DNA from 4 places in the Fulvimarina uroteuthidis genome. Region 1 is predicted to be linked to each of the others. Evidence: predicted binding sites of a transcription regulator. Region 1 holds the regulator's gene; each other region holds the start of a gene.
The links. Region 1 encodes LexA, which represses DNA repair genes until DNA is damaged. Its sites were predicted from a motif close to TGTTCNNNNTGTGTTCNG; they were not measured.
Positions count from the first base shown of each region.

Region 2: a site for LexA is predicted at 1,431-1,448, ahead of U0C82_RS14815 (DNA recombination protein RmuC). Genes of this name have one in related genera too.
Region 3: a site for LexA is predicted at 3,485-3,502, ahead of U0C82_RS08050 (ImuA family protein). Genes of this name have one in related genera too.
Region 4: a site for LexA is predicted at 4,943-4,960, ahead of U0C82_RS01995 (glycosyl transferase family 2). Genes of this name have one in related genera too.

Region 1 is NZ_JAXLPB010000002.1:267,180-274,342, reverse strand. Features, by position in the region: gene gltX (glutamate--tRNA ligase) at 1-1,392, opposite strand, end outside; gene U0C82_RS06275 (ComEC/Rec2 family competence protein) at 1,501-4,041, shown strand; gene lexA (transcriptional repressor LexA) at 4,035-4,751, opposite strand; gene U0C82_RS06265 (PQQ-dependent sugar dehydrogenase) at 4,986-6,179, shown strand; gene U0C82_RS06260 (DNA-3-methyladenine glycosylase I) at 6,544-7,163, opposite strand, start outside.
Region 2 is NZ_JAXLPB010000005.1:99,290-106,452, reverse strand. Features, by position in the region: gene U0C82_RS14820 (serine protease) at 1-33, opposite strand, end outside; gene U0C82_RS14815 (DNA recombination protein RmuC) at 235-1,398, opposite strand; gene U0C82_RS14810 (MAPEG family protein) at 1,535-1,948, opposite strand; gene U0C82_RS14805 (NnrU family protein) at 2,214-2,789, shown strand; gene U0C82_RS14800 (tetratricopeptide repeat protein) at 2,897-3,889, shown strand; gene der (ribosome biogenesis GTPase Der) at 3,938-5,350, shown strand; gene U0C82_RS14790 (cell wall hydrolase) at 5,566-6,624, shown strand; gene U0C82_RS14785 (2-dehydro-3-deoxy-phosphogluconate aldolase) at 6,804-7,163, shown strand, end outside.
Region 3 is NZ_JAXLPB010000002.1:691,927-699,089, reverse strand. Features, by position in the region: gene rho (transcription termination factor Rho) at 1-365, shown strand, start outside; gene U0C82_RS08060 (YbaK/EbsC family protein) at 555-1,034, shown strand; gene U0C82_RS08055 (thioredoxin domain-containing protein) at 1,062-3,101, opposite strand; gene U0C82_RS08050 (ImuA family protein) at 3,562-4,647, shown strand; gene U0C82_RS08045 (DinB/UmuC family translesion DNA polymerase) at 4,574-6,166, shown strand; gene U0C82_RS08040 (error-prone DNA polymerase) at 6,163-7,163, shown strand, end outside.
Region 4 is NZ_JAXLPB010000001.1:444,365-451,527, reverse strand. Features, by position in the region: gene U0C82_RS02030 (AtpZ/AtpI family protein) at 1-201, shown strand, start outside; gene U0C82_RS02025 (F0F1 ATP synthase subunit A) at 309-1,067, shown strand; gene U0C82_RS02020 (F0F1 ATP synthase subunit C) at 1,133-1,357, shown strand; gene U0C82_RS02015 (F0F1 ATP synthase subunit B) at 1,438-2,046, shown strand; gene U0C82_RS02010 (F0F1 ATP synthase subunit B family protein) at 2,058-2,528, shown strand; gene U0C82_RS02005 (ribonuclease HII) at 2,889-3,473, opposite strand; gene U0C82_RS02000 (PA0069 family radical SAM protein) at 3,731-4,888, opposite strand; gene U0C82_RS01995 (glycosyl transferase family 2) at 5,009-5,542, shown strand; gene moaB (molybdenum cofactor biosynthesis protein B) at 5,588-6,154, opposite strand; gene U0C82_RS01985 (4-(cytidine 5'-diphospho)-2-C-methyl-D-erythritol kinase) at 6,278-7,150, opposite strand; gene U0C82_RS01980 (tetratricopeptide repeat protein) at 7,159-7,163, opposite strand, start outside.

The sequences.
Region 1 (7,163 bases):
CGACTCGTCGCGGCCGAGCACCGCCAGGACGTCGAAGACGCCGGGAGAGGTCGTGCGGCCGGTCAGGGCGGCCCGCAGGGGCTGGGCCGCCTTGCCGAGCTTCATGTCCTTCTCCTCCGCATAGGCACGCACGGCCGCCTCGAGCGGTTCGACGGCCCATTCGGACACGGCCTCGAGACGCGGCGTGAGCCCGGCGATGGTCTCGCGCCCGCCGTCGGCGAGGATCGCCTCGGCCTTGTCCTCGATCGGCAGGGGACGGGCGGCGAAAAGATAGGTCGCGCTGTCGGCGAGCTCGACGAGGGTCTTGGCGCGCTCCTTCAGGCCCGGCATGGCGGCGAGCAGCATGGCGCGCGTCTCGGCGTCGCTCCGCGTCTTCAGAATGCCGCCGTTCGGCAGTGCGTCGCGTTCGCCCATCAGGGCATCGGTCAGGGTTTCGTCGTCCGACTGGCGGATCCACCATCCATTGACGGCTTCCAGCTTCTTGAAGTCGAAACGCGCCGCGCCCTTGTTGATGTCGCCGACGTCGAACCAGGCGATCATGTCCTGCGTGGAGATGATCTCCTCGTCGCCATGGCTCCAGCCGAGCCGAACGAGATAGTTGCGCAGCGCCACCGGCAGATAGCCCATGGCGCGGTAAGCCTCGATGCCGAGCGCGCCGTGGCGCTTGGAGAGCTTGGCGCCGTCCGGGCCGTGGATCAGCGGAATGTGCGCCATCACCGGCACGTCCCAGCCCATCGCCTTGTAGATGAGGGTCTGGCGGGCCCCGTTCGTCAGATGGTCGTCCCCGCGAATGATGTGGGTGACGCCCATATCGTGATCGTCCACGACCACTGCGAGCATATAGGTGGGCGAGCCGTCCGAGCGCAGCAGGACGAAATCGTCGAGCTCCTTGTTGTTGAAGGTGATTCGGCCCTGGACCTCGTCGTCGACGATGGTTTCTCCGTCGAGCGGCGCGCGCAGGCGGATGACCGGATCGACGCCGGCCGGCGCTTCCGACGGATCGCGGTCGCGCCAGCGCCCGTCATAACGCGGCGGCCGCTTTTCGGCGCGGGCCGTCTCGCGCATCTGCGCGAGTTCGTCCTGGGTGGCATAGCACTTGTAGGCCTGTCCCCTGGCCAGCAGCTCCTCGGCGACCGCCCGGTGGCGGCCTGCGCTCTCGAACTGCGAGACCGGGTCCCCGTCGGCCTCGAGCCCCATCCATTTCAGCCCCTCGATGATCGCCGTGACCGCCTCGGGGGTCGAACGCTCGCGGTCGGTGTCCTCGATGCGCAGCAGCATCCGCCCGCCCTTGGCGCGCGCGTAGAGCCAGTTGAACAGGGCGGTGCGGGCGCCGCCAATGTGCAGAAAGCCGGTTGGCGAGGGCGCAAAACGGGTAACGACGCCGTCCGTCATGGATGCTCCATTCATCGAGAGGTGCAATTTACACGGAAGATCGTTCCGCTTTGTCGAAGGCGTGTGTAGCATAGCGGACGGTGGTGACAAGAAACGGACCCTTGCCGCGTGCGTGATCCGCAGACCCTGCCCGAGACGGGCCGCTCCGCCGGGCCGATCCGGTTCGTGCGCGATCGCATGGGCGGGGCGGCGGCGTTTCTCGCGCGGTTCGCCCGCCGCCCCCCGGTCGTCGGTTTTTCGGGGATCGGAACCTGGCTCGCCGCCGAATGGCGCACCGAGCGTGCCTACCGAACGGACTTCCATATGGTCGCGATCGCGATGGCGGCCGGAGCGACCGCCGTCCATGGCCTCGGCGCCTCCCGGGGCGTGCTGGCGCTGACCGCGCTTTTGCTCGGGCTTCTCATGGCGATCCGGCACCTGTCGGGCAGAATGGGCGGCACGGCGGCGATGCGTGTCCTGGCGGGCCTCCTGGCCGGCATGGCACTCTCCCACGCCGAAATCTGGAGAACCGGCACGACGGTGTTTTCCGGCGAGGCGACCGTCTTCGTCGTGGGACGGATCGCCAGTCACGAGATCGACGAAAAGGGCCGCTCGCGCTATCTCGTCGACATCGAGAAGACCTTGCGCCCCGCGCTTTCGCGGCCGCCGCAGCGCGCCCGCATCGTGGTTCGCGCCGGGCACGCGATCATGGCGCCCGGCGATCGCTACGAGGGGCTCGTCCGGTTGCGTCCCCCTGCCGGGCCGGCCTTTCCCGGCGCGTACGATTTCGCGTTCGCCCCCTATTTCGACGGTCTCGGCGCCTACGGTTTCGCACTCGGCTCGCCGCGGCCAAACACCGGTCAGGATATGGCCGAAGCGCGGCAAGGCCTTATCGACCGGGCCCGGACGGGCATCGCCGGGTTGCGCGGCGCGATGACCGACCGCATTCGCACGATGATTCCAGGCCAGCCGGGCGCCGTCGCCGCCGCCCTCGTCACCGGGCAGCGTGAGGGAATCGACGAAGCCACGACGGAAGCCCTGCGCGCCACGGGGCTTGCCCACATTCTGGCGATTTCCGGGCTCCACGTCGCGCTCGTCGCCGGCTTTGCCATGATGTCGATCCGCCGGGGGCTGGCCCTGTTCGGTCCCCTCGCCCTCGTCTGGCCGATCAAGAAATGGGCGGCCGTCGGCGCGATCCTCGTCGCATCCTTCTATTTCGTCGTGTCGGGATCGAGCGTTGCGACCGAGCGGGCCTATCTCATGCTTCTCGTCATGCTGCTCGCGGTTCTCGCCGACCGTCCGGCCATCACGATGCGCAACGTCTCGATCGCCGCCATCGTCATCCTCGCGCTCAGTCCGCACGCCGTGCTGACCGCCAGCTTCCAGATGAGCTTCGCCGCGACCATCGGGCTCGTCGGCGTTTTCGGCGCCTACACGCGCCACAAGCACATGCGGTGGCGCACCCGCGGGCGCACCGAGCCGCCCTCGGGCGGCATCGCCCGGTCGGTTCTGATCTACATTGCCGGAACGGCGGCCACCGCACTGATCGCCGGGCTCGCGACGGCCCCTTATTCGATCTACCATTTTCAGCGTTTCGCCCCGTTCGGCCTCGTCGCGAACGTCGCCGTCATGCCTCTGTTCGCGCTTCTCATCATGCCGATGGCGCTGATCGGCGTGGTGTTGATGCCCTTCGGCCTCGATTCCCCGGCGCTTGCCGTCATGGGGTTCGGGCTCGACGTTCTGATAGGGGTCGCGGTCCGCCTCAGCCAATGGCTGCCGGACCAGCCGACCGGCATCGTCTCGCCGCTGGCGCTCATCGCCATGACGCTCGCGCTTCTCGTCTTCTGCGTCCCGGTCGGACGGCTGCGATGGGGAGCGGTTCCGATCGCCGGGCTGGGCTTTGCGTTCGCCGCAATACCGTTGGAACGGCCCGATGTCCTGATCTTCGAGGACGGCAAGACGTTCGCGGTCCTCGAAGACGGGGACATTCTTTATTCCGCAAAGCGGCCCAACGGCTTCGTCGCGGATCAATGGGACCGCGCCTTTCTTGCCGGCGGTGTGGAACGGGGCAGCCTGCAAGGCCTGGACGACTGCGCGTCGCAGCTCTGTCGCTTTTCGACCGGCAGCGGCATCGAGATCGCCTATACCACCGACTACCGGCTTCTCGGCCAAGCGTGCGACGCGGCGGACATCGCCATCGTCGCGCGGGCCGCACGCCAGACGCGCTGCCGGTCGGGCGCCCATCTCGTGACCTTCAGGACCCTGAGACGCACCGGTTCGCTCGCCATCCGCCGCGACCGCGCCTCCGGCGACATCCTGATCGAGCGTTCGATCCCGGAAGACCCGGCGCCGTGGAACCGGCACCGCCTTGCTGCCTGGCCGGAATATTGGAAGAATCCGGCGCCGAGGGACCCGCCCCTTGCGCCTAGGCCGGACGCGCCGGACGCGGGCGCGCATGCGGCGCCGCCGATCCGCGACGCGTCGTCCGGCGGCAAAGGCCCCGTCCCGACGCTGCCGGCGGCGGCAACGACATCTTCCGTTGCGCAGCGATCGGACGCGTTGGACGCGAACCCGCCCTTGGCGCCGTCCGGCACGCCGGATCGCGACAGGTCAACGTCCTCCACCGGCCCGGCCGCGGCCGAAACGGGCGGGCGGTCGATCCCTCAGTAACGGCGGATGAGGCCCACCAGCTTGCCCTGGACCTGAACCCGGTCCGACCCGAAGATCCGCGTCTCGTAGGCGGGATTGGCCGCTTCGAGCGCGATCGTATCGCCCTTCTTGCGAAACCGCTTGAGGGTCGCCTCTTCCTCGTCCACCAGCGCGACGACGATCTCGCCCTGGTTCGCCGTATCGCCGCGCCGGATGACGACCGTGTCGCCGTCGAGGATGCCGGCCTCGATCATCGAGTCGCCCTTGACCTCTAGCGCGTAATGCTCGCCGCCCCGCAACATGTCGGGCGGAACGGAAATCGAATGGGTGTTGTGCTGGATTGCGGAAATCGGCACGCCGGCGGCGATCCGGCCCATCACCGGGATCGAGATATTGGCGCCGGGCGCACGGCCGCCTCCCGCCTCGTCCGGCCGGGTGCGAGCCCCCTTGGAGCCTTCGATCACGCTCGGCTTGAACCCGCGCGGCGGCGGGGTCTGGGCCTCGGTCCGGCGCATCGCCTCGGGCAGCTTCAACACTTCGAGCGCGCGTGCGCGGTTGGGGAGGCGGCGGATGAACCCGCGCTCCTCCAGCGCCGTGATCAGGCGATGAATGCCCGATTTCGACTTGAGGTCCAACGCGTCCTTCATCTCGTCGAACGAGGGCGGCACCCCGGTCTCGGTCAAACGCCGATCGATAAAGGACAGAAGTTCGTGCTGCTTGCGCGTCAGCATACGGATCGGAGCCTCCAAAACAAAACCTGAACAACGGTATCTGTTCTTATTGTGTTCTGCAAGTGGAAGGAGCGAACGAATCGGGAAACATCCCTGTCCCCTTCGAGTCGGCAACGCCCCGGGGCACCTCGCCCGGGTTGCGGACCTGCGGCAAAATCTTCGTAAAGGCGGATATTCGTGTCCAGCGTCCCTATCTGGAAGGAAACGCGACCTCAATCCGACAGGAGACGAAGCATGATCCAGACCGCCTCGACCCGCTCGCGCACGCGCCGCCTTTCCGCCCTCGGTTCCCTTCTCGCCTCCGGCGTGCTCCTGGCCTCTCCGGCGCTTGCGCAGGAAAGCTTTTCGATCGACGGCAGCGAGGGCACCGCACTGACCGCGACCCCGCTGGCCGACTTCGAAGAACCCTGGGCCATGACGTTCCTGCCGGACGGATCGATGCTGGTGACGGAAAAGGCCGGCACGCTGCAGCACGTCTCGCCGGACGGCACCAAGACCGCCGTCGAGGGCATGTTCGACGTCGCCTATGGGGGGCAGGGCGGCTTCGGAGACGTGGTGGTCAGCCCCGACTTCGAGCAGTCGAACGCCATCTACCTCTCTTATGCCGAAAGCCTCGACGACGGGGCGACGTTCGGTGCCGCTGTCGCACGGGCCGTGCTCGACACCTCCGGAGGCACGCCGAAGCTGACGGACGTCACCAAGATCTGGGAGCAGGAGCCACACGTTCCCGGCAACGGGCACTATTCGCACCGCATCGCGTTCGGGCCGGAAGGGTCCGATCAGGAAGGCTTCATGTTCATCACCTCGGGCGATCGCCAGAAGCAGACGCCCGCCCAGGACATGGACAAGAACCTCGGCAAGATCGTCCGTCTCAACCTCGACGGCTCGGTCCCCGCAGACAACCCGTTTCAGGACCAGGGCGACCTTGCCAAGCAGTTCTGGACGGTCGGCAACCGCAATCTGCTGGGCATCGCCTTCGACGGCGAGAACCGATTGTGGGAAACCGAGATGGGGCCGCGCGGCGGCGACGAGTTGAACCTCGTCACGCCCGGATCAAACTATGGCTGGCCGGAAGCCTCGAACGGCGTCAACTATTCCGGCGTTTCGATCCCCGATCACGACCCGTCGGAAGACGGCTTCGCCGCTCCCAAGGTCTCCTGGGTGCCATCGATTTCGCCGGCCGGGTTGATCATCTATGACGGCGAGACCTTCGCCGACTGGCAGGGCGACGCGTTTCTCGGCGCGCTCTCGGGCCGTGCGCTGGTCCATGTCGACATCGAGGGCGAGTCCGCCAGCGAAGCGGAGCGCTTCTCGTGGGACAAGCGCGTTCGCGAGGTCGAACAGGGCCCGGACGGCGCGATCTGGGTGCTCGAGGACGGCAATGGCGGCCGGTTGATCAAGCTGACGCCGGCAGACGAAGCGAGCTGACGCGGGCTCGAACGACAGGGCCTCGCCGGCTGCAAGCGCCGGGGAGGTCGACCATGACCCCGCCGGTGCCTTTTTAAAAGGGCTCGCACGCGCCCGTACCGCTGCCCCGTCCGTATGGCATGGGGTCGGGGGCGCCGGACCGCCGCCGTCCGTCCCCGCGATCCGGTCTTCGAGGCCGGCGGATGGAGCCGGTCGTTCCGGTCCTTTTGCGACACGATTTGCGCCGATCCGGAAGCGGCGACGAAGGCACTGCGAGCGAACCTTCGAGCATCGGCGTTTGGTCGGACGCGGGATGCGCCCGCTATCCGTTGGCGTTCGAACATCGGGCTTTCCGACAATCGATCCCGATTTTCGGGCCGCTGTTCTAGGGACGCACGAACGCCGCACGGTCCCGTTCGCAGGCCTCGCGCACATGGCATCGGGGATAATGATCGTTGACGAAGCCCATGGACTGCATGAAGGCATAGCATGTCGTGGGTCCGACGAAGCGGAAGCCGGCCTTGCGAAGCGCCGCCGACAGCCGCCGGGAGGCGGGCGTGACGGGGTTGGCGCGTATCCATTCGGGCGTCACCTGGTCTGGCCGTTCGGTGGCCGCAGGCTCGTGCGCCCACAGGAACGAGGCCAGCGAGCCCTCCGCCTCGATCACCGCCGCCGTCGCCTTGGCATTGCCGATCACGGCTTCGATCTTGCCGCGATGGCGGATGATCCGGGCATCGGCGACAAGCCGGTCCACATCGCTTTCGCCCATCGCCGCGACCCGTTCGATCTCGAACCCGTGAAAGACCTCGCGAAACGCGTCGCGCTTCCTCAGGATCGTGATCCAGGACAGGCCGGCCTGAAAGCCTTCGAGGCAAAGCTTCTCGAAAAGCCGCCGGTCGCATCCCACGGGGCGCCCCCACTCCTTGTCGTGATATTGCCGGTAGAGCGGATCCTGCCCCGCCCACCGGCAGCGGCAAAGCCCATCCTCCGCGCCTTCGAGCAGGC
Region 2 (7,163 bases), on a different contig from region 1:
GACCGGCATCACGGCCAGACTCACCACCGTCATCAATGTCCGTGCCGCGCGCCTCATCTCGTCCCCCTGACGATCGAACTAACCTGTCCAGACAACGTGGCCGACCGGGTTTCGATCCGAGACATTTTAACCGTTTGGTAACGATACGCTTAATTATTATCAGTGAACAGCGATCCAAGGCCCGGAAATCGTTGAGTTGCGTCAGCACCTTGGGTGATGTTCACATAAGCGTGACTATAGGAGTGCAGATCGCGTCGGACCTGTCTCCTCGTCACGCAGGGGCAGGTCGCTGATCGTTTCCGCGCGCCGGGTAATCTTGGCCGTCGTGATCAGGATCTGGTCGATGTCGCGCGCCGACTGCCCGAAATGATTTCTGAGGGCACCGACCCGTTCGTCGAGACGCGCTATGTCCTCGGCGAGATGGCGGGTCTCGGCCTGAATCCGGCCCGCCTCCTCCCGGACCCGCGCATCCTTGAGGAGATTCTGGATGACCTGCACGGAAAGCATCAGCAAGGTCGGGGAGACGATCACCACCCGGGCCCTGAACGCCTTCTGGACGATATCGGGGAAGCGTTCGCCAAGGAATGCGAAGATCGTTTCGGACGGCACGAACATCAGCGCCGTATCGAGGGTCTCGCCGGCAATCAGATATTTCGAGGCGATGGCGCGAATGTGCACGTCCATGTCCCGCCGCATGCGGCTGGCGGCGAACTGCTTCTGTTCCGGGGTCTTGGCAGATGCCATCGCGGCGTAGGCATCGAGGGGAAACTTGGAATCGATCACCAGCGGGGGCGAGCCGTTCGGCATCTGGATCAGACAATCCGGTCGCTTGCCGTTCGAGAGCGCGGCCTGCATGCGATAGCCGCTGGCCGGCAGGGCGTCGGCGATGATGGTCTGCATGCGCAATTCGCCGAATGCACCACGCGACTGCTTGTCTCCCAGAACGTCCTGCAGTTTCGAGATGCCGCTTGCCAGTTCGCCGATCCGGTTCTGGGCCTCGTCGATGACCGCGAGGCGCTCACCGAGTGCCGACAGCGAGTCCTTCGTCTGCGACGTCGTCGCCATGATCGAACGGCCGACCGTGTGGGACAAGCCGTCGAACCGGCCGGAAAGGGTCGAGGCCAGTTCGCTCTGACGGCTGCCGAGCACGTCCGTCATCGTCTGGAGCCGGCCCGCAAGTTCGGCCTGCGCCTTCAGGACGGCTTCAACCCCCGGCCCCGCGCCGCCCGCCTCGTCCAGCCGGGTTCTCAGCCGCCGCGTCTGGCCGCGCGAGCGGCGCCAAAGGCCGAAGAACAACAGGGCGGACGCACCCAGCACGACGGCGAGCCCCGATACCGGGATGCCTGCAAGGGCGACATGGTCATCGGCAAGCCAGAGCGTGATTCGGTCCCAATCCATGGCTGCAGATTAGCGCGAAAAGCTTAAGGAAAGAGATCAAATCAGGAACGATTTCGCTGCGGCCTTGGCACGGAGATTCCTGGCTGCCGGCAAATTTTTTCGATCGCAGATGATTCTCCGACGGATCGCCGCGCGGTCAGGCCATGGCGACAAGGCCGAGATAGAACGCCGAGATCGCGGAGCCGATCATGGCCAGCATCGACAAGGCGAAGCCCGCCATGCGCTGCCATATGGGCGCGTTCGTCCGGGTGAAATGGTAGCCGTGCAGGAAACGGCCGATGGTCAGGGTCAGGCCGAGTGCATGCACCAGCAGCACGGGGGCGCCCAGAAGCGCCGCCAGGATGAGCGCCACGAGCGTCATCGGCATGATCTCGATCGCATTGGCATGGCCGCGCATCGCCTTTGCCAGACGATCGTTGCCGCCGGCCCCGATCAGGATCCGCTCGCGCCGGCGGATCAGGCCGATCGCCACGGTGATCCAGACGAGAATTGCGATGTTGAGGCTGCAATAGAGTGCGGCTGCGCCGAGGGCCGGCATGTCGGGCATCATGGAATTTCATCCTTTCAACAGCTGCAAAACGCCGCAAGCCGGTCGCAGCGGGGTCGGCGCGGTCCAGCTTTTCCGGCGGGTCGGGCGATCTCCGGTCCTGATCGGCGCGAGGAGAGCTGAGCTGGGCCTATCGACACAGTATCAGACCGTCTTCCGTGCATGATACACTGTCATTCCGACGAGCGGAGAAAACGTTTCGCGTGTCCTGTGCCTCGATCGCGAATGTTCGACACGTCTTTCAATGTCCGTTCAAGGAACCATCGCCATGACATGGCTCATCGCCGGTCTCGTCATCTTCATCGGAATGCATTCGATCCGCATCGTCGGCGAGGCACCGCGCGCCGCGCTCATCCGGCGGATCGGCGAACTTGCGTACAAGGGAACCTACGGGCTCATCTCACTGCTGGGGCTGATCCTGATCGGACAGGGTTATCGCGAGGCCCAGATCGCCGGCGGCGTACTCTATACGCCTCCCGCTGGCCTCACGGCGGTGACGCTCATCCTGGTGCCCGTATCGCTCGTTCTCCTGTTCGCAGCCTACATGCCCGCAGGTCACATCAAGCGGGCGGTTCGCCATCCCATGGTCCTCGCCGTAGCCTTGTGGGCGATGGGCCACCTGCTGGCGAACGGGATGGTGGCCGACGTGGTCCTGTTCGGCGCGTTCCTCGCCTGGGCGATACTCGACTATCTGGCGGCGCTCAGGCGCGCGCCCCGGCCGGTCGCGCCCGGCATTGCATCGTGGCAGGGCGACGTGATCGCGATCCTCGCCGGTCTCGGCACCACGATCCTCCTGGTCGTATGGCTTCACGAATGGCTGTTCGGCGTCGCGCCGGTCGGTTGAACGTCGATAGCCCTTCCTTGTGCGCCAAAACTTGTTAGAAGTCGCCTCAAACCGCCGGGCTGGCGTCGTGCGTGCAGTCCGCGACAATCATTTGAAAGCGTGGGGCGATGAGCGACGAAGGTTTCTTTCGCGAGGTCAGCGAAGAGTTGCGGCAGGATCGGCTGAAGTCGATCTGGACGCGTTTTGGAACGGTGATCATCGCTGGCATCGTGGTGGTCATCGTGGGCACGGCCTCCTATGTGGGCTACCAGCGTTACGCCGTGGCGCAGGCCAACAGTTCCGGCGATCGGTATCTGGCGGCGCAGGATCTCGTCGCACAGGGTGACGTCGAGGGCGCGATCGCGGCGTTCGAGAACCTGGCCGCCGACGGTTGGGGCGCCTATCCCGAGCTCGCCCGTCTGTCGATCGCCAATGCCCACGCGGCCGATGGGCGATTCGACGAGGCCATCGCCGCCTATGCGGATGTCGCATCCGACGGTTCCGTGCCCGAGGCCCTGCGCGAGATGGCGGACCTTCGGGCGGCCTATCTGCTGGTCGACCACGGCACCCTCGCCGAGGTCCGCGCCCGGGCCGAGCGCCTGACCGGCGACGACAATCCCTTGCGCTATGCGGCGCGGGACGCGATCGGCCTTGCCGCCTGGAAGGCCGGTGAGGTCGAGACCGCGCGCGATCTTTATCAATCGATCGTCGATGCGGGCGACGCCCCTGGCGGCATCACCCAGCGCGCCAGTCTCATCCTCGGCCTGATGACGGCCGGCTCCGACGGGGCCGGCGCGGTCTCTGCCCCGGCAGAACCGGCAGCACCGGCTCCGGCCGAAGACGCGGCGGCCACACCGGACCAGAGCGCGACGCCTGCACCGGTCGCACCGCCAGCCTCCGATGCGGGTGCGGCTGCCGATGCCGCACTGCCGGAGGGTGCGATCGCCGAGCCTGCCGCCCCGAACGCCGCAGACCCAGTCGCAGCGCCATCCGGCGACGGCACGACGACGGAACCGACACCGGCGCCCGCTGCGGACACGCCGGACACCGCGCCGGACGCGTCCCGGACGGGGGCACCGGCCACGCCTGACGCGGACCAGACCTCAGCACCCGCGAACTAGAACCGCTTCGTCCGATCCTTTTGCGCGGGCGAACGAAGGATAAGCCTCATGGTTTCCATCGCCATCATCGGCCGCCCCAATGTCGGCAAGTCGACCCTGTTCAACCGGCTGGTCGGACGACGCCTCGCCTTGGTCGACGATCAGCCGGGCGTGACCCGCGACCGGCGTCCCGGCGAAGCCCGCCTGCTCGATATTTCGTTCGAGATCGTCGATACGGCCGGCCTCGAGAACGCCCACAGCGAGAGTCTCAGCGCGCGCATGCGCGAACAGACCGAGGAGGCGATCCGGATTTCCGATCTGTCCCTGTTCATGGTCGATGTCAAAACAGGCATCACCCCCGAGGACAAGGATTTCGCCGAGGTCGCCAGGCGATCGGGGGCAAAGATCATTCTCGTCGCCAACAAGTCCGAAGCCCGTGGGTCCGACAGCGGTTATCTCGACGCCTACTCGCTCGGACTGGGCGATCCGGTGGCGATCTCCGCCGAGCACGGCGAAGGTATGGGCGATCTGCGCGATGCCATCGTCGAAGCCCTGGGCCTCGACCGGCTCCGCGGATATGAGCGCGAAGAGGACGAGGCGATCACCGACGTTCCGGTGTCCGAAGACGATGACGGACCGCTTCCCTACGACGACAGCAAACCGCTTCGCATGGCGATCGTCGGACGACCGAACGCGGGCAAGTCGACGCTCATCAACACGATGCTCGGCCAGGAACGCATGCTGACCGGCCCGGAGGCCGGCATCACCCGCGATTCGATTTCCGTGGATTGGGAATGGAAGGACCGAAAGTTCAAGATTTTCGATACGGCCGGTCTCAGGCGCAAGGCGCGCGTCCAGGAAAAGCTGGAAAAGCTCTCGGTCGCGGACGCCCTGAGGGCGCTCAAGTTCGCCGAAGTCGTGGTGATCGTTCTCGACGTGACGATCCCGTTCGAGCGGCAGGACCTGACGATCGTCGATCTGATCGCCCGCGAAGGCCGTGCGCCGGTCATCGCCTTCAACAAATGGGATCTGGCGGAGGATCGCCAGGAACTGACCAAGGAGCTTCGGGAGAAGACCGAACGGCTGCTGCCGCAGGTCAGGGGCATCAAGACGGTCATGCTGTCGGGCGAGACCGGCGAAGGCGTCGATCGGCTGATGCAGGCCGTCGTCGAAACGCACCGCATCTGGAACAGCCGCGTGTCGACCGCCAAGCTGAATCAGTGGCTCGATCGGACCACAGCGCACCATCCGCCCCCGGCCGTTGCCGGTCGGCGCGTGACGATAAAATACATGACGCAGGTTAAGACCCGCCCGCCGACCTTCATGCTTTCCACGACTCGGCCCGAAGCGATCGGCGCTTCCTATTCACGCTATCTTATCAATGGGTTGCGCGATGTCTTCGGCCTGAAGGGCATCCCGATCCGCCTCGGATTACGCAAGCCTCACAACCCGTACGCCTCGAAAAAGAAGCGCTCGTCCTGAAAATCGCCACGTTCTGTTAACCAAAGAACAAGATGAGTGGGGGATGTTGGAAAACATCCGGTAATGTGTAACTGCAATGTGACGGGGGCTTAATGGCATTTGGGGGCGTGGAAGGCACGCGGAACGTTCGGGGGAACGTTTCGCTCATGTCCAAGACCGCGATGTTCGCTGTTGCTTCGGTAACTGCAATGTTGGCGGCACCGGGAACAGCCGGATTGCAGGACGTTTCGGCCATCAAGGGCGGGACTGTCGAGGGATCGGGTTGGCACGCGGTTCTCGCCGACGCGCCCGTCACGGCCGGTACCGCATTCGGCATCGGCCTCGTCGCCTCGTCCAGTGTCGGAGCCACGGTCGCCGATCCGATGCGCCTCGCCAAGGAAGCGATCGCGCAGGAACTGGCGCTTCTCAGCGACAGCGACCGCATCGAAACTTCCGGCAAGTCCGGCCGCGTCTTCGAGGAATCGGTTCGCGACGTCTATCTCGCCACCGTCGCCAGATCCGGCAGCCTCGCCGACGAGCCCGTCATGGGATCCCGCGTTGCCGGCGGCACGGCCCGCATCCGCACCGCCTTTGCCAAACCAACTCAGACACCGGACGAAGCGTTCCGTGTCGCTGCAAATTTTCAGTTGAGCGGGCCGCCGAAGTTTCCTGATGGCGGCACCACCAACGACAAGCTGCTTCTCGCATCGCTTCAGCCGAGCCAGGGCCTGGCGCTTGGATATGCCTCCACCGAAGCCGGTCCGGACGGCGGCCGCGCGGCCTCCCTCTTCGAGAAGGTCCTGAAGGATCAGCCCGAAGCCTTCGTTCCGCCGATCGCGGACGACGATCATGCCTGGGCCGCCAAGACCCTTCCGCGGTCGTCCTTCTCCGCCAAGGAGCAGGAATGCCTCGCCAACGGCATCTATTTCGAGGCTCGCGGCGAGATCACCGAAGGCCAGGCCGCGGTTGCGCAGGTCATCCTGAACCGGGTCCGCAACCCGTCCTACCCGAACACGATCTGCGGCGTCGTCTATCAGAATCAGCATTGGCGCAACCGCTGCCAGTTCTCGTTCGCCTGCGACGGCATCAAGGACCGGATTTCGGACCGCAAATCCTTCGTTCGCGCCGAAAAGGTCGCGAAGGACGTGACCTACGGCAAGACCTGGCTGACGGCCGTTGGATCCTCGACCCATTACCACGCCAACTACGTCAATCCGCGTTGGGCGAGCGCGATGGAAAAGGTCGATCAGATCGGCAAGCACATCTTCTACCGCACCTTCAACGGCGGCTGGTAAGCCGTTCCGGCGCCAGGACCGCCAGCGCCGGTAAAGAACCGACCCGGTCGCTCGCGCGGCCGGTTTTTTTTTGGATCGATCCTGTCGGCCGGACAGCGCGCCACCCGGGGAACTTGCCATCCGAAGGCGTTGGCGCGCATAAGCTTTCGCGAACCCGATTCCCGATTTCGAGAGCCAAGATGCAGAACATCGATCGTCTCCTGCCGATTTTGACCGGACAGCCCGTGATCCCGGTCGTTGCCGTCGATACCGCCGACGAAGGGGTCAATCTCGCCCGGGCGCTCGCCGCAGGGGGATTGAGGGCCATCGAGGTCACCATGCGCACGCCGGCCGCGCTGGACGCGATCGCGGCGATCGTCGCCGATGTGCCGGACGCGATCTGCGGCGCGGGCACGATCCTCAATCCCGATCACTACAAGGCCGCCGTCAAAGCCGGCTCGAAGTTCATCGTCTCGCCGGGCGCCACGGTCGAACTTCTCGATACGGCACGCGACAGCGAGATTCCGTTTCTCCCCGGATCGGCAACCCCGAGCGAACTC
Region 3 (7,163 bases), 420 kb from region 1:
AGCGCTTCTTCGGTGCGGCCCGCAATATCGAGGAAGGCGGGTCCCTCACCATCATCGCGACGGCTCTCATCGACACCGGCTCGCGCATGGACGAAGTCATCTTCGAGGAGTTCAAGGGCACCGGCAATTCGGAGATCGTGCTCGACCGCAAGGTCGCCGACAAGCGCACCTATCCGGCCATGGACATCCTGAAGTCCGGCACGCGCAAGGAAGACCTTCTCATCCAGAAGTCCGATCTCCAGAAGATCTTCGTGCTTCGCCGCATCCTGTCGCAGATGGGCACGACCGACGCGATCGAATTCCTCAACGACAAGCTCAAGCAGACCAAGACCAACGCCGATTTCTTCGACCAGATGAACACCTGATCGACGCGGCTCCTTGCGCATCGTTGCGCAACGGGACCGGAAAGGCCCGCCCGCTTTCGCAAAGCCGGCGGGCCTTTTCGTGTCCGCTGCCGGTCGTTTCGTGGACGTGAAGATCACCGGCCGTTGACCGGCCCGGCGTCCGGGTCCATCTGGACATGCGACCCGCGCCAACCGCCACAGAGGAGCCCCATGACCGACGCCCCCCATCCAGCCGTCATGCGCGTTGTGGCCGATGCCCAGTCGAAGGGCATCAAGGCCAAAATCATCCACACCGAAGCGACCGCGCGCTCGGCCGAAGACGCCGCGAAGGCGCTCTCCGTCTCGGTCGGGGAAATCGTGAAGTCCCTGGTCTTCAAGGGCAGGGACAGCGGCAAGCCCTATCTGCTGCTCGTCTCCGGCGACAACCGGGTCGACGAAGCCACGGTCGGCGCGCTTCTCGGCGAAACGCTCACCCGGCCCGATGCCGATTTCGTGCGCGAGGCCACCGGGTTCGCCATCGGCGGCGTCTCGCCCTTCGGCGCGACCCGGGAGATCGCCACCTATATGGACGAGGACCTGTTCCGCTTCGCCAGCGTCTGGGCGGCCGCCGGCACGCCGAACGACGTCTTCGAGGTCGTTCCGCTCCAGTTGCGCAGCGCCACCAAGGCGCAGCTCGGCCCCGTCAAATAGCCGGGCCGACCAAGGTCTCAGGCGCCCTCACACAGGCAGCAGCAGCCCCTGCAGCGCCTCGGGGGTGAACACCGGGGCCCGGCAAACCCGGCCCGTGCAATGGAACGCGGCCGGCGTGCGGCTGGGATGCGATTCGGACATCGGGTTGCTCTGCGGCAGCATCGCCGGATCGTGCGTCACGAAATCCAGCCGATCGAGATCGACGGTCCTTGCGACGATGTCGACCATCCCGTTCCATCCCGGGTTCGAGCGCCACCCGAAAAGCGCAAGCTCCGAGCCGCGCGTCAGCCGCTCCGCCGCCGAGACGATGCCCGGAACGCCCGATGGGGCCGCGCCCGCCCGGCCCGCCGCCAGGAGCACCGCCCGCTCGGCGCGCTCGGACAGATCGATCCGTCCCGTCACCTGGGCCAGGAGCAGAAGCCCCTCCAGGACAAGCGAGGTGCCGGACGGCATGGCATCGTCCTGGTCGCCGCGCAGCCGGGCCGGCACGTCGCTCGCATCGCTCGCATTGAGAAAATGCCCCCCCTCGCCGTCCGCATGCCAACGTTCGAGTTCATCCGCCAGCCATTCGGCATGGCTGAGCAGGGCCGGATCGAGCGTCGTCGCAAACAGCGCCATGGCCGCCGAGATCATGGCGCCATAGTCCGACGAAAGCGCGAGGCCCGCCGTCCGCCCGTCCCGCGCGGCATGGCGAAGCCGCCCGTCGACGACCATCTCGCCCATCACGAACGCGAACGCCTCCCGGCCGAGCCGCAAGGCGGTCTCCTCGCCGGTCGCCTGATGGATCTCGGCGAGCGCGCGGATCGCAAGGCCGTTCCAGTCGGCGAGGATCTTGTCGTCGCGTCCCGGCCGTGCGCGGCGTTCGCGCAGCGTCAGAAGGGCGGCCTTGTCCTCGTCGAAATCGGCGTCCGAGCCCTCGGCACCGCCATGAAGCCGGTGCGGGATCGAATGGCCCTCCCAGTTTCCGCCTTCCGAAACGTCGTAGGCCTTGGCGAACGCGGCCGCCCGCGGGCCCAGGGCCGCGTCGATCTCCGCGCGTTGCCACACGTAGAAGGCGCCTTCCTCCATGTGGCCGGCAGCGTCCGCACTGTCGGCGTCGAGGGAGGCGGCAAGACCGCCGCCCGCCGTCCGCATCTCCCGGTCGAGAAAGCCGACGGTCTCGGCGATCCGGCGACGGAACAGATCCTCGCCGGTCGCCCGCCAGCACCAGGTCAGATGCCGCAGGAACTGGGCATTGTCGTAGAGCATCTTTTCGAAATGCGGCACCAGCCAGCGCTCGTCCGTCGAATAGCGCGCAAGCCCCCCGCCGATATGGTCGTAGATGCCGCCGAGGCACAGCGCCCGCGTCGTCTTGAGGAAGGCGGCCTTGTGCTCCTCGTTGCCATGGTGAAAGCCGGAGCGCGCCAGCACTTCCATGTAGGGCGCGTTGGGAAATTTCGGGGCCGTGCCCATGCCGCCGCGCACCTTGTCCATCATCGTGCCGATGCGGGCGGCCACCGGTTCAAGGGCCAGATGGTCGAGTTCGCCGGGTGCGGCATGGGTTTGAAGATGGGTCCTCAGGCGCACGCCGATGTCCTCAGCGCTCTTGTCGATTTCCGCGCGCCGCTCCGTCCACGCCCTGTCGAGCGCCTGCATGATCTGGACGAAGCCGGGACGGCCGTAGCGCGGCTCCTTCGGGAAATAGGTCCCCCCGAAGAACGGCTTGCCCTCGGGCGTCAGCACCATGGTCATCGGCCAGCCGCCCTGCTCGCCGAAGGCATGCAGGGCGGTCATGTAGAACTGGTCGACGTCCGGCCGCTCCTCGCGGTCGACCTTCACATTGACGAACAGCGCATTCATGATCTCGGCCACCGCCGCGTCCTCGAAGCTCTCATGGGCCATCACGTGGCACCAGTGGCAGGCGGCGTAGCCGATCGACAGAAGGATCGGCCGGTCGCGGTCCCGCGCCTCGGCAAAGGCGGCCTCCCCCCATTCGCGCCAGTGAACCGGATTGTCCTTGTGCTGCAGGAGATAGGGGCTCACGGCATCGGCGAGCTGGTTGCCCCCGGCGGCGTTCGACTGGCTCATGGCAATTGTCCCGGCTGCTTCGTTCCCATGGGGTGATACCGCAAGACCTAGCGGCGACCACGCCCTTCGACAGGCTATCGACCCCGCAAGCGCCAGAATTTACAGGCGGAAACGAAACGCCAAGATCCCTCTCCGCCATCGGGGACGGGCAGGGAACGGGCCGGGACGACACGCCCGCGGCGGATCTCCCGCAGTCCGCTCCGTGCCGCGCAATTCGGGCCGACAAGGGCTCGCGCGGCGCGATCGCGGATCCGAACGCCGAAGAGCTTCATCGAGATCGCAATCGTCCGTCCCGTTCCCGGCCTGCGCGACCGGAAGCGCATGAGAGGAATTTATGCACATGATAGGCATTCTTGACTCTTGCGGTTGCCTCTGGAATCCATAGGAACATATCGGGAACGATAGAGAGCTCGAGTCGCTGCACCGGCCACCCTGCTTCGGGTGGCGGAAGGAGGATGTCATGTCTGCCAACATTTCGTCCCTGCCTTCGGGGCCGGCGCGCATCACACGTCAAGACTCGGGAAAATCGTTATATTCGTGTCATATCGACACGAAATCAACCCTGCTCGAAAGTCTGCGATCGCAGATCGCGCGCATCGAGGAAAAGCCGGCGACCTGGTTTCGCGATGGAACCGGCGATGCCGGCGCGAAACCGAAGGGCGCCGGGCAGTCGGCTGCATCACCGGGGCACGGCCCCGAAGAACCCGGCACGGGGGAAGACGATTTTCCTAGCTCCGGGCCTGTTTCCGGTATGGGCCGTGTCCGCCAGGATCGTCGGTGCACCCCGCACGAAGCGATCTCCCTTGGCGACGCCGCCGTCGATGCGGCGCTCGGCGGCGGCTTTCCGGCGGGCGGCCTTGCCGAACTTCACGGCGACGAGGCCCGCGACGGCGGCAGTCTGGCAGGCTTTGCCATGGCGCTCGCCGCACGGTTCGGCGCGTCCCGGGACCGTCCCGTCCTGTGGATCAGCGAACGACCGGCGATCCACGAGGCGGGCCTGCCCTATCCTCTCGGCTTTGCCGCATTCTCGGTGCCCTCCGGCGCGATGACCCTCGTCTGCGCCCGCAGGCTGGACGATGCGATCTGGGCGGCGGAGGAAGCGGCCGCCTGCAAGGCGCTGGCCCTCGTCGTTCTGGAGGCGCGGGGCAATCCGCGCCAGCTCGGCCTCGAAGGCACCCGCCGCCTGCATGTGCGCGCCCACAAGGCCGGCGTACCGCTTCTTCTCGTGCGCCAGAGCGCCGAGGCGCAGTCGACCGCCGCCCCCTTGAGGCTGCGGATCGGGCCGGCCCAGGCGCGTCCCGTCGCCGATCTTGCCGATCAGCGCCGGCTCGTCGGCGCACCCGTCTTCCCTCTTTCCATCGAAAAGAATCGATCCGCCCGCACCGGCCGGATCGATCTCGTCTGGAGTTCCCATGACCGCTCGTTCCGCCTCGCAGCATGGCCGCACGCAGGATCGCTTCCTGGCGCTCGCCATGCCGAAGCTTCCGACAGACCGGATCATCCGCGACCGGCTGGGGCGCACCTGGCGTTCCGACGCGCCGGCTGAGGCGCGGATGCTTCCGCTCGCGCTCTACCAGAGCGCGGCGAACGCCAACCGGATCACCGCTGTCTGCGAGCGCGCGGAGGCGCAGGGTCTTGCGACGGGCGCCGGGCTGTCGGAGGCGCGGGCGCGGTTTCCCGGCCTCGAGACCCTTCTTGCCGAACCGTCGGAAGATCGCCGGCTTCTTGCGGCCATCGCCGACTGGTGCGATCGCTACACGCCCCTCGTCGCCCTCGATCCGCCCTTCGGTCTGATCCTCGACATTTCCGGCTGCGCCCATCTTTTCGGCGGCGAGCGCGCCCTGATGGACGATCTCCTGATGCGGCTTTTCCACCAGGGCTTTCTCGCCCGCGCCGCGATCGCCGGCTCGGCGGGCACGGCCATCGCCCTCATCGGCGTTCCCTCGCAGCCGGTGGTGGTACGGGCGGGCGAGGAGCGCGCCGCGGTCTCGCAGCTTCCCGTGAGCGTCCTGCGGCTCGAACCCGAAATGGCGAGCCTCCTGCACCGGCTCGGCCTGAAGACCATCGCTTCGCTTCTCGATCAACCGAGAGCCGGCCTTGCCCGGCGCTTCGGCAAAGGCCTCCTGCGCGTCCTCGACGAGGCGACGGGCCTTGCCGAAAGACCCATCTCGCCGCGCCGTCCGGTGCCGCAACTGATCACCGAGCGCCGCCTGTTCGAACCGATCACCCTGGAGGACGATGTCGCCCGGGTCCTCCTCGCCCTCGCCGCCCGCATGAAGGGCGACCTTCAGGCGCGCGGGATCGGGGCGCGGACGATGGAACTCTCGCTCTTTCGCGTCGACGGCGTCGTCAACCGCGCTCTGGTCGCCGCCGCCCGCCCGGTTCGCGAGCCGGACACCGTCGCGCGCCTGTTCAAGGAGCGGCTGAAGAGCCTCGGCGACGAGCTCGATGCCGGCTTCGGCTACGATCTCGTCAAGCTGTGCGTCTACGAGACCGAGCGCTGGGACGATCTCCAGACCGATCTGTCCGGCAAGGCCGAGACCGGCGCGGCCTTCGCCCATCTCGTCGACCGGATCGGCGCCCGGCTCGGCGCCCGGAGCGTGCTGGCCCCCTGCCTTCGCGACAGCTGGCAGCCGGAGCGCGCGGCGGGCTGGCAGCCGGTCCTGGGCGCTGCGGACGGCGGCGAGGGGCCATCGCGAACAAGGCAGGGGACGAGCGAGGCGGCCGACGCGCCGTCCATCGCACCCCGGCCCCTGCGCATGCTGGTGCGGCCCGAGCCGATCGAGGCGAGCTTCGCGATCCCCGACGGCGCGCCGATCTCGTTTCGCTGGCGCCGTGCGCTCTACCGGGTCAGGAAGGCCGAGGGGCCGGAGCGGATCGCCGGCGAATGGTGGCACGAGGACCGCCCGGCGCGCGACTATTTCCGCATCGAGGACGAGGCGGGCCGGCATTTCTGGCTGTTTCGCGAGGGAGCCCGGGATCGCGATCTCGATCCGGATTTCGTCCTGACGACCGGCTCCGCGGCCGGTTCTCCCGCCTGGTACATGCACGGGCTCTTCGCATGACGGATGGAGGCCCGGGCGTCGAGACGCCGTTTGCCGAAATCGGCGTTGCGAGCTGCTTCTCGTTCCTCACCGGCGCCTCCCAGCCGGAGGAACTGGTCGTCACCGCCCATCGCCTGGGGTTGAAGGGCCTCGGCATCGCCGACCGCAACACCCTGGCCGGCGTCGTCCGCGCCTATCAGGTCGCAAAGGAGGAAGGCCTGCCCTTCGCGCCCGGCGCCCGCCTCGTCTTTTCCGACGAGGTGCCCGACATCCTCGCCTATCCGCGCAATCGCGCCGGCTGGGGCCGGCTCTGCCGCCTGCTCAGCCTTGGAAATCTGCGCGGGCAAAAGGGCACCTGCCTGCTTTATCGCGCCGATCTTCTCGCCTGGGGCGAGGACATCAATCTCGCCGTCCTTGCCCCTTGCGAGATCGGGAACGGCGAAGGCGCGCAGGCGGACGACCGGCTCGAAACCCTCGGCCGGACCCTTGCCGCGCTTCACGCCGCCTTTCCGGGCCACGTCTGGCTGGCCGCGCGCTTTTGCCATGACGGGCTCGACCAGCGCCGCCTTGCCCGTCTCGACGCGATCGCGGCCGCCTGCCGCACGCCGCTTCTGGCCACCAACGACGTTCTGGCCCACGCGCCCCGGCGGCGCCGGCTCGCCGACGTCATGACCGCGATCCGCGAGCATGTTCCGCTGGAGGCGGCCGGCCGGCGCCTTGCCATGAACGCCGAGCGGCATCTGAAACCCGGCTTTGAGATCGCAAGGCTGTTTTCCGCCTATCCGGACGCCCTGGCGCAGGCGAACCGGTTCTTCTCCCAGCTCGCCTTCGATCTGAAGAGCCTCCGGTACGAATATCCCGACGAGGCCCTCGGCCTGTCATGTTCCCCGCGCGAGGAGCTGCGGCGCCTCGCCTATGAGGGCGCCGGCTGGCGCTATCCGAACGGCGTGCCGGAAACCGTGGGCGAGCGCATCGAACACGAGCTGGCGATCATCGCCGCGCTCGAATACGAGCCCTA
Region 4 (7,163 bases), on a different contig from region 1:
GGAATCATCGTCGGCGGCGCCATCGGCTATTTCTTCGACCGGTATGCCGGAACGTCGCCCTTCGGGCTCATCATCTTCCTGATGTTCGGCTTTGCCGCAGGGATCCGAAACATTCTGCGTTCCGTCGCGCCGAAGCCCGTGGCCCCTGTGAAACCACACGCCGAATCGGATGGCGGCAGAGAAAACGACGTGAATTCCTAGATATCGGATGCGATCGGTACAGATGGGGTGTTGCGAATACGGGTTTCAGCGGCTATTGCCATGGCCGGCTCGCAAGGACCACGACGTTTCGACAAGGACTTCAGAGTTTGGCAACGAACCCTACCGATCCCATTCACCAGTTTGATGTCTATCCGCTGATTCCGATCGATATCGGCGGGCTGGATTTCTCGTTCACGAACTCGGCGCTGTTCATGGTGGCGACGGTCGCGATCGCCGCGGGCTTCATGTACTATTCGACGCGTGGACGCGGTCTCGTGCCGGGTCGTCTGCAGTCGATGACCGAGCTCACCTACGAGTTCACGGCCAACATGTTGCGGGATGCGACCGGCACCGCCGGGATGCGATTCTTCCCGTTCGTGTTCTCTATCTTCACCTTCATCCTGGTCGCCAATCTGATCGGCATGTTCCCGTACTTCTTTACGGTCACCAGCCACATCATCGTCACCTTCGCGCTGGCGCTGCTCGTGATCTCGCTGGTCGTCGTCTACGGCATCATGAAGAACGGCCTCGGCTGGTTCAGGGTTTTCGTGCCATCGGGTGTCCCGGCCGCAGTCCTGCCGTTCGTGGTGCTGATCGAGATCATCTCGTTCCTCTCGCGGCCGGTCTCGCTGTCCGTTCGTCTGTTCGCCAACATGCTGGCCGGACATATCACGCTGAAGGTCTTCGCAGGCTTCGTCGTCACGCTCTCCTCGCTCGGCGCGGTGGGCGTGGTCGGTGCCATCCTGCCGTTGCTGATGACGGTTGCGATCACGGCGCTCGAGTTCCTCGTCGCCTTCCTGCAGGCTTACGTCTTTGCCGTCCTGACCTGCATGTACCTCAACGATGCGGTGCACACCCATCACTAACCCTTCCGCCCCCACCGGCGGTAACCCTGGCAATGCCAACACGATCCACCTAAAGGAGTTTTTCCATGGAAGCTGACGCAGCACGCTACATCGGCGCAGGTCTTGCATGTTTCGGTATGGGCATGACGGCCCTCGGCCTCGGCAACATGTTCGCACAATATCTCGCGGGTGCGCTTCGCAACCCGTCCGCGGCAGACGGCCAGTTCGGCCGGCTCATCTTCGGCTTTGCGGTGACGGAAGCTCTGGGCATCTTCTCGCTGCTGATCGCGCTTCTTCTGCTGTTCGTCTAATCAACCGACGAGCCGGAATGGATCGTTCGTCCGGCCGCTTCACGACGGGGCGGCCGGATCGTTAATATGGAGGTAGAGTCTTGCTGTTCGTAACGGCCGCCAACGCGCAGACGCCCGACGCCGGGGGCAACACACCTCCGGATGGAAGCGGCGAAGATGCCGTCCTGCACGGCGAGACCGGCGCCGGCGCGGGCCACGATGCCGGCTTCCCGCCGATGAATCCGGAATTCTTTCCGTCGCAGATCCTGTGGCTCGCGATTACCTTCGGCCTGTTCTACTGGATTCTCAAGAACGTTCTCGTTCCCCGGATCGGCGGCATTCTCGAAAATCGCCGGGACCGCATCGCCATCGATGTCGAAGCGGCCGAGCGGGCGAAGCAGGAAGCCGACGAGGCGCACGCCGCCTACGAGCAGGAGCTGGCCGAAGCGCGCGAGCGCGCCCACTCCATCGGACAGGATGCGCGCAACGACGCGCGTGAAGAAGGCGACGTGCAGCGACGGAAGCTCGAGGCCGAACTCGATGCCCGCCTCGACGAGGCCCGCGAGCGTATCGCGGCCGCCAAGAGCGGCGCGATGAATGGCATGGACGAACTGGCGACGGATGTCGCCGAGACGATCCTTCGCGACGTGATCAAGCTCGACGTCACCCGCGACGAAGTTTCTTCGGCAGTCGCCGCGACCAGGTCTTAAGGAGGCCCGCCATGGACAATTCATTCTGGGCTCTCATCGGACTTCTGCTGTTCTTTGCGGTCGTCGTCTATTTCAAGGGTTTCCGGCGCATCAACGATTCGCTCGACGAGCGCTCGAAGCGGATCCGGATCGAGCTGGAAGAAGCCCGGGAGATGAAGGAAGAGGCCAAGCAGCAGCTGGCCGAATATCAACGGCGTCGCCGCGAAGCCGAGCAGGAGGCCCGCGACATCGTCGAGGCGGCCAGGCGCGAAGCGCAGACGATGCTGGCCGAGACGGCCCGGAAGAATCAGGAATTCGTTGAGCGTCGGACCGCCATGGCCGAGGACCAGATCGCTCAGGCCGAGGCCGACGCACGCAAGGATGTCCGCGCCTCCGCCGTCGACATTGCGATCGCCGCGGCCGCACGGGTCATCGCGCAGCGCGATGGAACCGGCCAGTCGGTCTCGTCCTCGATCGCCGCGGTTCGCGAGCGCCTGAACTAGATCGACGGCGTCTTCAAAGGGCCGTTGGGCCCGAAAGGCGGTTCTGCCGTCTCGCCGACATGTCGAAGAGTCAAAAACGGGAGCGTCTCAGGCGCTCCCGTTTGTGTTTGCGCAGGAGCGGTCGGATCGGCTCGCGCGGGTTGCGGGACGATCTCCACGTCAGGCTTTCCGAAAAGCAGCCTTGATGTTCGGGAAAACGTCCAGCCGGGCGACCGACGGGCCCGCTGCTATTCGACCGTGTTCCCGGACGCCGGGGCTCGTGCCTCGTGCGCGCCGGATCGCCGGGTCGAGGAACGCCGGCTTCGCGTCGCGAGAGAGGGCGGATGAAGGAATGCTTTCGCCGGCGTTCACCGATCCCGATCAGCGAATGGGCCGCGTCCGGATCGGGCTGAAGCTCATGCGATGGAGCGGGCAGGGGCCGAGCCGTGCCAGCGCCGCGAGATGGGCCGGCGAGCCGTAGCCGACATGGGCCGAAAAGCCGTAGCCGGGATGGGTTCGGTCCGCCTGCGCCATCATGCGGTCCCGCGTGACCTTGGCGACGATCGACGCAGCCGCGATCGAGACGCTGATCCTGTCGCCCTTGATGATGCCTGTCGCGATCCCTGAGAAGGCCGGCGGCAGGTCGCGCCCGTCGATCAGGCAGTTTGTCGGCCGGATGGGGAGGCGAAGAAGCGCACCCTCCATCGCCTTCAGCGTCGCCTGCCGAATGTTGATCCGGTCGATCACGGCGGCCGGGGTCGAGGCGATGGCGACATGCGCGTTCGCGAGGATCGCATCGTAGAGGCGCGTCCTCTCATCGGCGGACAGTCTCTTGGAATCGTCGATGCCCTCCGGCACGTCGCGCGCGCTTTCGAAGACGACCGCTGCGGCGACCACGGGACCGGCCAGGGGACCGCGGCCGACCTCGTCGACCCCCGCGATCCACCGCGAACCGCTGTCGATCAATGCCGCTTCCCGTGAATGATCGGGCCGGATGCGAAGCGGCCTGCCGGTGGCACGCCGCGCACCGGAAGGCGTCGGACACTCTTCGCCGGTCGGCGGAGACGATGGCGAAATGGGGGGAGAATCGGACGATGAGCAAACCATGATGCGGCAAGGTTTACGCGATCTCCGATCCTTCACAAGGCCGCGTGCGTTGGGCAGTATGGCGGCACACGACCTTGTTTCACGGGGTGCGACCCGCCGTGATGCTGTTCTGCCCGTCAGATCAGGGAGAGCTGCACGCCGCTGCCGCGCGGGGCGCTGAAGAGATCCGTGCGCAGCGTCTGGCGTTCCTGGTTGAGACCGAGCCGCTTTGCAGCAAGATCGAAGCGGCGCTTGATCTGGTACGCATAGGGCCCCGTGCCCCGCATGCGCTTGCCCCATTCGGCATCGTAGTCCTTGCCCTCGCGCATCGAGCGAAGCAGGGACAGGACATGCCGATAACGGTCGGGATAATGGCGCAGGAGCCAGTCCTTGAAGATCTGCGAAACTTCGAGCGGCAGCCGCAGGAGTACATAGCCCGCTTCCTTCGCGCCCGCCGCCGCAGCCGCCTCGAGGAGCCGTTCGATCTCCGAATCCGTCAGGCCCGGAATGATCGGCGCCGTCATGATCATGGTCGGCACGCCGGCGTCGTTCAACTGCTTGATGGCGTCGATCCGCTTGTCCGGCGTTGATGCGCGGGGCTCCATCGTCCGGGCGAGCTTGCGGTCCATCGTGGTGACGGACAGGGCGACCCGTGCAAGGCCCTTGTCGGCCATGCGCGCCAGGATATCGATGTCGCGCAGCACGAGGGCCGACTTCGTGACGATCCCGACCGGATGGTTCGCCGCTTCCAGCACTTCGAGAATCTCGCGCATGATGCCGTAGCGCTTCTCGATGGGCTGGTAGGGATCGGTGTTCGTGCCGATCGCGATGGAGCGGACCTCGTAGCCCGGACGGGACAGCTCGCGCTCCAGAAGCTGGGCGGCGTTCGGCTTCGCGAAGAGCTTGGACTCGAAGTCCACCCCGGCCGACAGGCCCATATAGGCGTGGCTCGGCCGGGCGAAGCAGTAGACGCAGCCATGCTCGCAACCGCGATAGGGATTGATCGATCGGTCGAACGAGATGTCCGGGGACGTGTTCTTCGTGATGATGGTTCGCGGCCGTTCCACCTGCACGTCGGTCTTGAAGGCGGGAAGGTCTTCGAGCGAATCCCATCCATCGTCGAACTCGTGGCGTGCGAACGGCTCGAAACGGCCCGCCGGATTGATTCCGGCACCCCGGCCGCGACGACGCGAGGCGCCGATGCGGTGGCCACCTTCGTCGATGATCCGGTTGGCGATATCGACGCCCAGCGAGGCATCGAAGGCAGCGCGGTCGGCGGAAGCGATATCAAGCATGGCAGGTCCTCGAACAATCCGTGAACATCTTGAAGAGTGTGTTAACGCATCAACGAGAACAATACAAGAACATTAACCGGAGGATGGCGAACGTGCCGGCCCTCCGCTACAGTGTGGTCCATGTTAAGCGTCTATATCGACAGCGGTCCCGACGACCGCCATCTCGCCCTGACCCTGTCCGCACTCGTCTCCGGCTCGGTCGAGGGTGTCGTCAGGAACGTGACCGTGGTCGACCGGGGCATGTCCGCCGAAGCCCATGCGGTCTGTGATCATTGCGGGTGCCGCGTCCTCGCGCCGTCCGGGCTCGAGGCCGCGCTCGGGAACGACCGGTCCGACTGGGTCCTGTGGGTGGAAACCGGCAGCCGTCTGCTCGAGGGGTGGACGAGCGAAGTCATCGAGCATATCGGCGCGGGCAACGGACCCCGGGGTGGCCCCCAGGCCGCGCGCTTCCGCTCGGCCGCCCGGGACCGGATCGGCTTTCTGGCCCGCCTTGCCGAGAAACGAACGGCGTTGACGGACGGGCTTCTGCTGAAGACATCGCAAGCCATCGGCTTGGTCAGGCAGCGCGGCGCGGCGCCGCTTGCCGAGCTCGCCGCGGGACTGGCGGCCAAACGGTTGCGGGCCGAGATCCGCCCGCGGCGCGCGGCCGATTGACCGGACCGCCTCGCCGCGCCACGCTGGCGGCGCGCGTTCGCCCGGTCAGACGGACCGGCCCCCGCGGCGCAGATGTTCGTCGAGGCGTGGCATGATCTCCACGAAATTGCAGGGCTTGTGCCGGTAGTCGAGCTGGGCGGCGAGGATATGATCCCACGCATCGGCGCAGGCGCCTGGCGAACCGGGCAGGACGAAGACGAACGTCTTGCCGATGAGCCCGGCGGTCGCGCGCGACTGGATCGTGGAAACGCCGATCTTGTCGAAGGAGATGCGATGGAAGACGCTCGAAAAGCCATCCATCCGTTTGTCGAACAGGGGCTCGAGCGCGTCGGGCGTCACATCCCGTCCGGTAAAGCCGGTGCCGCCCGTCGTAATGACCACGTCGATGGTCGCATCGTCGGCGAAGCCCCGGACGGCGTCGGCGATCTCGGTGCGCTCGTCGCGCACGATCCTGCGGTCGGCCAGCCGGTGGCCGGATTCCCCGATGCGGTGCGCCAGGCGGTCGCCCGACGCGTCGTCCTGCGCCGTGCGCGTGTCGGAGACGGTGAGGACCGCGATGGAAAGCGGGATGAACTGGCGGTCGGGGTCGCTGGCTTCGTTGACGTCCGGCATGGTCGTGATCACCTGGGCTTTGACATTGGAACGTAAGCGTCCCTTGGTGAACCCTCGTCGGGGCGACGATGTTCCGAGCCGGACGCGCCGCATTCTATCATGGAAGACGGGCGGAAGGAGGGATCAGGAAACGGCGACCCACCAGTCGGGACGAGCCGCCCGAACCGTATCGGCGCACTGGCCGGCGGCTGTCCCGCTGTCGAACAGGCCGAACACGGTCGCGCCCGACCCGGACATGCGCGCCAAACGGGCGCCGTGCGCGTTAAGTGTCCGGCAAGCCTCGCGGATCGTCGGCTCGATCGAGATCGCGGTCTCCTGCAGGTCGTTCCTCGCGCGGTCGAGCCAATCGAAAAGCACGTCCGGATCGGACAGTCCGGCGGCGGGCAGGGGCGGCAGGGGGGCGTTGTCGCGGTTGCGGAGGGCCTTGAAGATCGCCGGCGTCTCGACGGGCCGCCCCGGATTGACCAGGACCATGGCGGGCATATGGCTCATTGCAACGGGAGTCAGCACGTCACCGACGCCATGCGCAAGGGTCGGCGTGCCGGCAAGACACATGGGCACGTCGGCACCGAGCCTCGAGGCTCCCGATGCGAGACGCTTTCGAAGATCGGGACGGTCGGCGCAGAGAAAGCGCAATAGGGCGGCCGCGTCCGCCGACCCTCCGCCGATTCCGGCGGCATGGGGAAGGTTCTTCGTCAGACGGATGGCAAGCGGCGGGATCGTCATGCCGATGCAAGCCGCCTCGGCGCGGGCAAGGAGAAGCGCCTTGCGGACGATGTTGCGTCCGTCCGTCGGCACGCCCTGCGCGAAACGGCCCTCGACGAGGAGGTCGTCGGCCTCGGCGATGCCGATCGAAAGCGCGTCGGCGACACCGGCGGCGAAGACGACGAGGCTTTCGAGGCTGTGGTAGCCGTCATCCCGGCGACCGACGACGTGAAGCGCGAGATTGACCTTGGCGGGCGCGGCGATGCGCCCCTCGAACGGGGATTGCGGCAAGACGAGGCTCAGT